Regions from separate parts of the Thalassotalea insulae genome, predicted to be linked through region 1. Evidence: predicted binding sites of a transcription regulator. Region 1 holds the regulator's gene; the other holds the start of a gene.
What was found. The regulator LexA, encoded in region 1, represses DNA repair genes until DNA is damaged. The targets are predictions, from matches to a motif close to TACTGTATNNNNATACAGTA.
Positions count from the first base shown of each region.

Region 2: the regulator LexA is predicted to act here: its motif matches at 2,208-2,227, upstream of QQK06_RS13645 (YebG family protein).

Region 1 is NZ_BSST01000001.1:2,255,686-2,260,094, reverse strand. It holds gene coxB (cytochrome c oxidase subunit II) at 1-736, opposite strand, end outside; gene lexA (transcriptional repressor LexA) at 1,281-1,904, opposite strand; tRNA gene QQK06_RS10295 (tRNA-His) at 2,061-2,136, shown strand; gene QQK06_RS10290 (hypothetical protein) at 2,328-2,639, shown strand; gene QQK06_RS10285 (LacI family DNA-binding transcriptional regulator) at 2,706-3,737, opposite strand; gene gtfA (sucrose phosphorylase) at 3,818-4,409, opposite strand, start outside.
Region 2 is NZ_BSST01000001.1:3,009,129-3,013,537, reverse strand. It holds gene QQK06_RS13655 (response regulator) at 1-358, opposite strand, end outside; gene QQK06_RS13650 (M48 family metallopeptidase) at 1,032-1,748, opposite strand; gene QQK06_RS13645 (YebG family protein) at 1,799-2,104, opposite strand; gene QQK06_RS13640 (isocitrate lyase) at 2,333-3,934, opposite strand; gene QQK06_RS13635 (LysR family transcriptional regulator) at 4,247-4,409, shown strand, end outside.

The sequences.
Region 1 (4,409 bases):
TTTGCTCATTGAGCCAGTTATCAAAATCAGCTTCTGATTTGACTTCTACCACAATAGGCATAAAACCATGATCTTTACCGCAAAGCTCCGCACACTGGCCGCGATAAATACCCGGTTTATCCACTTTGGTCCAAGCTTCATTAATAAAGCCCGGGTTCGCATCTTGTTTAACCGCAAACGCTGGCACCCACCAAGAGTGGATAACATCATCTGAGGTCATTAAGAAACGTACTTTTTTATTCGCCGGGATCACTAAGTGCTTATCCACTTCTAATAAATAGTGTTCGCCTTTATCTTGCCCAGTTCCCTGCTGGTTTTGAAATTGTTCTCGAGGGGTAGATAAAACTGAGTAGAATTCTATGCCTTGATCAAAATACTTATAATGCCATTTCCATTGAGAGCCTGTGATCTGAATAGTCAGGTCAGAATCATCATTATTTTCCATCGCAATCAGTGTTTTAGTGGCAGGAGCTGCCATCGCGATTAAAATAAGAATGGGCACAACCGTCCAGATTATCTCGACTTTTGTACTTTCATGAAAAGACGCCGCTTTTGCTCCTTTAGATTTGCGATGAAAAATCATCGACCAAATCATAGCGCCAAATACTACAACACCAATGGCGGTACATATATACAGCACGAACATGTGTAATCCATACACTTCGTTACTGATTTCCGTGACACCTTTGGTAAGATTCAACTGCGTTTCCGCCCAAGCTATATTAGGAAGAATCATCCCTAACAGTAGCCAACCTAGGTTACGTCTACTCACTCGACATCTCCTCTACCCTTCTAAGTTCCAAAACTGAAGTTACATAGTAATGCTTAGCTCTTATGTCTTAGTTTTTGGTGTATGTTTTATTGTTATTTTCCTGACGAATTTTTGTACAGTGAAAAGTTCGCCTTATTATTATATTTGTTCATTTTCTATCCTAGAATTACCTAATTCTTGATCTAGGTCAATTTATAATTTTTTACAATTTTAAGAAAAAAGCTAACAATAACAATAGAGTTACAACTCTAAACAATTAGATCGCACGTCTGATAGGGGATAGAGAGAATGTTTACTTTTTGTGCAATTACTCTAAAAAATCTTAGATATTAAGAAACCGCAAGGATATTTTTTGAACAAAAAACAATCTAATAGCAATAATATTACGAGGAAATGATAATTATTCTTAGAAATATATCGTTAATAGCTTAATTTTTAAACAGAAGTGTGATTTGTAGACTTTCTCTCATGGAGAAAGAAAGTCTGCTGGGATAATTATGAAATCATATTACATCCAGTCGGCATTACGAATAACGCCTACGGCGAGGCCTTCAACATTAAAGTGCTGAGTAGTGAGATCAACTTTAATCGGAGCAAAGGCTTCATTTTCAGCATGTAGATAAACAACATTGCCTTCGCGTTTAAAACGTTTAACAGTGACATCATCTTCAACCCGGGCAACAATGACCTGACCATTTTGGACATCGGTAGTTTGATGCACTGCCAAGAGATCACCGTCCAAAATACCGATATCCTTCATACTTTCACCATTAACGCGCAATAAATAATCCGCCGAAGGATGAAATAAATTGCCGTCTAACTGATACCTGTCTTCAACATGTTCCTGTGCCAAAATAGGTTCACCTGCTGCAACCCGGCCAATTAACGGCAAACCGGCTTCTTCAATCAATTCTTCGGCCAGACGGATACCTCGCGACGTACCAGGTAACATTTCAATATAACCTTTTTTCGCCAGCGCTTTTAAATGCTCTTCCGCCGCATTGGCCGATTTAAAGCCAAAAAAATCAGCAATTTCAGCACGCGTTGGCGGCATCCCAGTAGCGGAAATTTTTTCTTTTATTAATTCAAAAATTTGCTCTTGGCGAGGAGTGAGAGGACGTAATTCAGACATTTGGCACTTCCTGTAAGTTTGCACAGTATCACTGTTATTGTATACAGGCTGTAAATAATCGCAAGTCCTAAAATTTTATAAAACTTTTCCTTGTCAACTAACTGCGAAATACAATACAATCCTCGCGCCTTAGAAAGGCACCATATTTCTTCTGTGGTGGCTATAGCTCAGTTGGTAGAGCCCCGGATTGTGATTCCGGTTGTCGTGGGTTCAAGTCCCATTAGCCACCCCATTCTTTTACTCTCTCAAATTTTTCTTACATGTGCTTGCAGATCAAAAATTATGCATTTTTGATCTTTAAACCTTTCATTTAAAATTACTTTTGGCATGCTTTGCCATTGCACCATTACGTTTATATCTGAAACTAATCTTTAAGTTATACGGTCTTAGTTAATGTAAGTTGGTAACTATATGGGCTTTATCATGAGCATGTTGCATTCACATGAAATAGTGAAAGGAAAAGTGGTCAAAGGAACGGGCAGTATTTTGGCAAATCTTGATGCTAAAGCAAGGAAGGCTTATGCCAAATGCGCTAATAAGGCGATGAACAAAAAACTAGCGCAAGAAAAAGACTTAGCTTCCAAAGAGCAGTTAAAAGAAATTCATCAACAGCAAGATCATAAAAAGCGCGAAATTTGCGCAAAGCATCGCCACCATTCACTTACTTATTGGCTAATAAAAGCAAGCTTTGCCGAGATATGGCACTATCTATTCTCACATGATGATAAACGGTAAACAGACACTAACTGTTGTGTTCATCCAGAAGCCACGATAAAAATTTTCCAGTTATTACTCTGCTAATTAACAGCTTTTTCCACTCTCAATATAATAGGGAATGGTAATAGTGTCAGTGGCTCGGCTAATAAAAAGCTCTGCGGCTTTATTGCCTTTGACTTCACTGTGTTGGTGTATAGTAGTTAACGGTGGGGTTGAGCGAGTTGCTTCTTCAATGCCATCGAAACCAACCACTCTAATATCTTGAGGTATTTTCAGCCCCATAGCATTAATTTCTTTTAACGCCGCTAATGCAATTGTATCACTCATACACAAGAGCACGTTTGGTCTAGGGCTGGAAGATAATGCTTCTTTTGCCGCAATTAACGCGTAATGATGATTACTTTCTGGAATATTCCATAGCCTGTCTTCCCTAAAATTAACCCCTAACTCCGCTATCGCCCGCCGATAGCCTTGTAGACGTTGATGAGAAATAGAGGCGTGTAAATCCAGCTCAGGTAAATCATATACTCTGCTGGTAAGCTGAGAATCAATGATCCTAAGCCCTAATATCGCTACATCGTCATCTTTAGTTTTTATTGCAAGTTTTGCTATTTCATAAGCCGCTTGTTGATTGTCAATACCAACCGAGGCTTTACGGTCAATATCAAAATCTGCGGTCACTACTTTTTTATCAGTAAGTTTAAGCTGTTCAATTAAAGCAGAGTTACGTGGGCTACCATAACAAATAAAGCCATCAACAAAATCAGCAACACTGTCGATACTGTCCGAAACACCAGAAAATAACAGTAAGTTGACCTTATTTTTTTCTAGTACTGAAGAAACCCCTTTAACAAAACTACTAGCGACCGGGTCTGTGATCATATATTCAACGCTATCAGGCAATACTAGGGCAGCAATATTAAATTGCCCTTTTCTCAATGATTGTGCTGCCTTATTTGGCCCTGAATAACCAAGTTTTCGGCATGATGCAAGAATTTCTTCTCTGCGCTTTTTAGAAAGCTGATCCGGACGATTAAATGCATTAGATACAGTGGCGTTTGATACCCCTAATTCTTTAGCAATACTTTTAAGCGTCCATATTTTCTTAGCTGTCATGGTTACCTTGGGTTAATAGTAGCGTTAATTTTGTTGGCATTATTTCATAAAAAGTGCAAAACGTCCCTACTATCAAAACGCTAGGCTAACAGCTCTTGCAGATCAATAAGGGTAGATTCACCACGTTCGGTTAATTCAATAACACTGTACTTGTCTAGTAAGTTAATCGTTAACCTTGCCTGGCTCTCTTCATTCTCCCACGCCAACGTGATTTCTGCACCTTGCCCTAAGACACTAAAGACACCATCAAAAGCACTGCAGCTATTTCTAAGTTTGATTAACGCCATCATGGCTTTTACAAATGGCTTCTCAATTGCCTGCGCTAACTGCGCGTCATTTAAATAAGGACGATTGATGTCTCTACCAATATTGGTTTGCTCTAGCAAGGTCATGTCATTAGTTTCAGCGAGCAGACCACCATAGTAAACCTGTGGAATGCCTGGCGAGAAAAACTGAATCGCACGGGCTAGTAAATAACCATAATCGCTTTGACCAAGCGCATCATAATAGGTGCAGTTCACTTGGTATAAATCGACATTGCTTGCCGCCGTGCCAGTGGCCATTTTACTCTCTCCACCACTATTAATGTGAATCGTCTCCACCAACTGATCTATTTGCTGCTCAGTCAATAATCCTGGCTTACCGTCCATTGGACCAATATCAATGATACCT
Region 2 (4,409 bases), 750 kb from region 1:
AGCCATATTCTTGCAAATGATTATTTAAGACATCTATTTGAACCGGCTTACGTAAAAAAGCTTTCGCCCCCAACTGCAATACTTTGTTTTGCATTTCTGGTTGGATATCAGCAGAGATAACAAAAACATTAACCTTTATACCAGCTTGTTTGATCCCTTCTAATACACCAACACCATCAAGCTCAGGCATTGTCAGATCCAAAAACAGAGCATCAAATTTTTGCTTATTAAGTAATTCAAGTGCTTCAGCCCCATTAGTGGCCAGCTGAGCATTAGACGATAGTGATTCAGGTAAACTGCGCAATACTTGTTTACGCGCTAAATTCGAGTCATCACAGATTAATACTGACGAGCTCATGAAATGGCTATTCCTATATTATTATTTTTGTCCTATTAATTTACCTTAAAATAGCCTAAGTGTTAATGATTAATTAACCTGATATTGATTTTTTTTTAAACGACTAGCCCTTTGCAGACAACAGCCAGCAAAGTTGCTCTGATAACCTGACCTTAAACCACGTAACAATCACTTAAAATATAAGACAATAAATAAACAATAACCTTGCTTATCTTTTATTTTTTATCGCAATTCAAGACGGTTTGATGTAGGAATAGCCCGCTATTTCATGCAAAAAACACGAAAATGAGTGAAAATAACTGCTAGAAACGCATTAAATATGCGAAACAGAGGTTATTTAACTATTGGCACAGTTACAAATTAATTAAATACTGTAAAACAACCAATGAAGCAGTAGCAGATACGATATAAACCGTTGCTATTTTCCAGTTGTAACGACGCATTTTCATGATAACTCCTCACTATTAGTTTGCAGTCAAATAACTGACACTATTATTATTTTTTATAATCAGTACTTTAAACAAACAAATTTTATGCCAATATCCTTAAAATACGCGTAAAACGCTTAGGTTATACGCAACAAGCATAAAAATATTAGACGTCAATTCGCAAAAAAAATATGCTTATAGCAATAGAAATCTGCAATAACGTCTTAATTATTATGGTCTATTTTTTAAATCTTGCACGGCCAGATAAGATAAGCTTGATGTTGTTTAAGCCAATGCTTAGCATCTTGGTAGTTAGGAGAATAGCGTTCAACTAAACGCCAAAAATCAGCGCTATGGTTAAGGTGTTTTAAATGACAAAGTTCATGAATAATCACATAATCGATAACCCAATCTGGCACCATCGCCAACAAATAGTTAAAACTGACTAAACCGCGGTTATCACAACTGCCCCAGCGCGCTTTATAACGTCTGATTTTAACCGCACTCGGGGTTAATTGTATTTGTTGAGTTAATCTTACGAATCTTTGCTCGATTATTTGCTCAAGCTGTTGCTTGAACCAAAGTTCCAGCTGTTTTTTTAATTGGCGTTGTTGTGCCTGTTCACTTACTGCTTGATAGCGTTTTTTGAGTGTTACAGTGATGGTATGACTATCTTCAGTGATTATGCTTTGTTGAGAAAAAGTGATATTTAGCTGTTTCTTCACTCCTTTTGACCACAGCAATCCGCCATGCTTGAGTTGATTAATACTCTCAATATCAGCTAAATGATTTTGCTGGGCCAATTGCAGCTTAGCTAAAATCCATGGTCTTTTACGTGATATCAGCTGTTCAATGTAACTTTCAGCCACACCAAGGGGAGCTCTGACCACCAGCTGGCCTGAGGTTATTTGTAGAGCAATGCTTTTACGCCGGGCACTTCTGATTAGCTGATAATCAAGCACGACATTTAATCAATGTTTGTCTGTTATTGTTCAACTGAGCAATTAACTCACTATGCGGCGTCATCTGTTTTATTATCACTGACTTTTTCCGGTATTTTTTTTGCGGCAGGCTTTTTAACAGGTTTAGGCTTTTTCGCCTGCAAGGCAATCAATACTTCTTCACGGTGCTTGGCCAGATAAATACTTAGTTCTTCACGAACAGCTTCAGATAACTCTACCGGTGCAGTTTCAAACATATCAGCAAGATTGTCCGCCATATCTAACATCTTGTCATATTCGTCTGCGGCTTTCTTATCCATAAATGTTTCTACCTCCACACCTTGTCTTATGACAACAAATCGACTTTCAACTGCCATTGCTTTCCCTTAAATTAACCAAATGTAATATTGCTCGTTTTATCTTAAATTAGGCGCTGGCGCAATTAAAGTGATGATAAATCACTCAATACAACGCCACTAAAACTGTATATAATAACAGTATTCTACTGAGTTGATAAAAAATAGCAATATCTTTCCACGATCAAAAAAGCGCTGCCTTTATTTAATTCAACAGCGCTTTTTAGTTTTTGCTATGCAAGTATGCTATCAGGCGATATTCGCAAACTGATTCATCGTATTGTCTTTACCCGCAGCTTTTAAAGCGGCTTCACCGGCAAAGTATTCTTTATGATCATCTCCCATATCTGAACCAGCCATATTTTGATGTTTTACACAGGCGATCCCTTGACGGATTTCTTGACGCTGAACGTTTAAGACATAACCTAACATCCCCTGTTCACCAAAATATTCCTTCGCTAGGTTATCTGTTGACAACGCTGCTGTATGATAAGTTGGCAAGGTGATCAAGTGATGGAATATACCCGCCTCTTTTGCAGCATCTAACTGGAAGGTACGAATACGTTCATCGGCGACTTTTGCTAACTCGGTATTATCATAGTCAGCACTCATTAAACGCTCTTTATCGTATTGGGTAACATCTTGTCCGGCTTCCGCCATATCATCGAATACTTGCTGACGGAAATTTAGTGTCCAGTTAAAAGACGGCGAATTGTTATAAACTAACTTGGCATTTGGCACTACTTTACGGATCTCTCTCACCATGCCACCAATCTGACCAATATGCGGTTTCTCCGTTTCAATCCAGATTAAGTCAGCACCATTTTGCAATGAAGTAATACAATCTAGTACACAGCGTGCTTCACCTGTGCCTTTTTTAAATTGATAAAGATTGCTAGGTAAACGCTTAGGTCGAACTAGTTTGCCATTTTGCTTAATAATAACATCACCATTAGTTAACTCTGCTTCACTCACTTCATCACAATCTAAGAAGCTATTGTATTGATCGCCTAAGTCTCCAGGCTCTTTAGTAACGGCGATCTGCTTAGTTAGCCCGGCTCCCAAAGAATCAGTGCGGGCCACTATCACACCATCGTCAACGCCAAGTTCCATAAAGGCATAACGCACAGCATTGATTTTTGCTAGAAAATCTTCATGAGGCACTGTTACTTTACCATCCTGATGACCGCATTGTTTTTCATCTGACACCTGGTTTTCAATTTGAATGCAGCAAGCCCCCGCTTCAATCATTTGTTTAGCCATTAAATAAGTCGCTTCGGCATTACCAAAGCCGGCATCAATATCGGCGATGATTGGCACAACATGAGTGACATAACCATCTATTTTCGCTTGTATTTCTACTTCCTTGAGTTGATCACCAGCTGTTCGCGCTGCATCTAACTCTCGAAATAACCCGCCAAGTTCACGAGCATCCGCCTGACGTAAAAAGGTATATAGTTCCTTAATCAAACCAGCAACAGATGTTTTTTCATGCATTGACTGATCCGGTAAAGGACCAAATTCAGAGCGTAGTGCCGCTACCATCCAACCAGAAAGATACAAATAACGACGATCAGTATTTTCAAAATGCTTTTTAATTGAAATCATTTTTTGTTGACCGATAAATCCATGCCAGCAACCTAGTGACTGTGTGTATTTGCTCGGGTCTTGATCATAAGCTTCCATGTCTTTGCGCATAATGGCAGCCGTATATTTAGCAATATCCAGCCCGGTTTTAAACCCGTTTTGCATGCGCATACGAGCAACAGATTCAGGATTAATCGCTTGCCATGTTTTTTGTGACCCCAGTTGTGTGGTTAAATTTTCAATTTCTTGGCGATAGTTAGTCATTTCTTCTTCTCCCGGCACTGCTGTGCTTAAACAATATGATGTAAGTAACTTGCTAAGTTGTCATAGCGAACAACAAAAAGACTAAACCACTCACCAACCATTAATGAAATATATATTTATTATCATCACCATTCACATTGTAAATAGAAGTTAAAGACGAACAAAATAAACATTAAAATTCAATTAGTTAATAACAACCCCATTTGTTCTACCTGCTAGAAAATTGCCTATGTACGACTAAAATCCCCTTGATCTGTTAGCTAAATCATGACATATAGTTTATTTATCATTCTTATAAAAAGTATTTACGGTATGAATATCTCTAAAATCGATCTTAATCTGCTGATTTATCTAGACGTGTTATTAAGAGAGAAAAACGTTACCCGGGCCGCTAGCCAGTTAAATATTACCCAACCAGCAATGAGTAACGGCCTTAAACGGCTACGAACATTATTTAATGATCCTATTCTAGTAA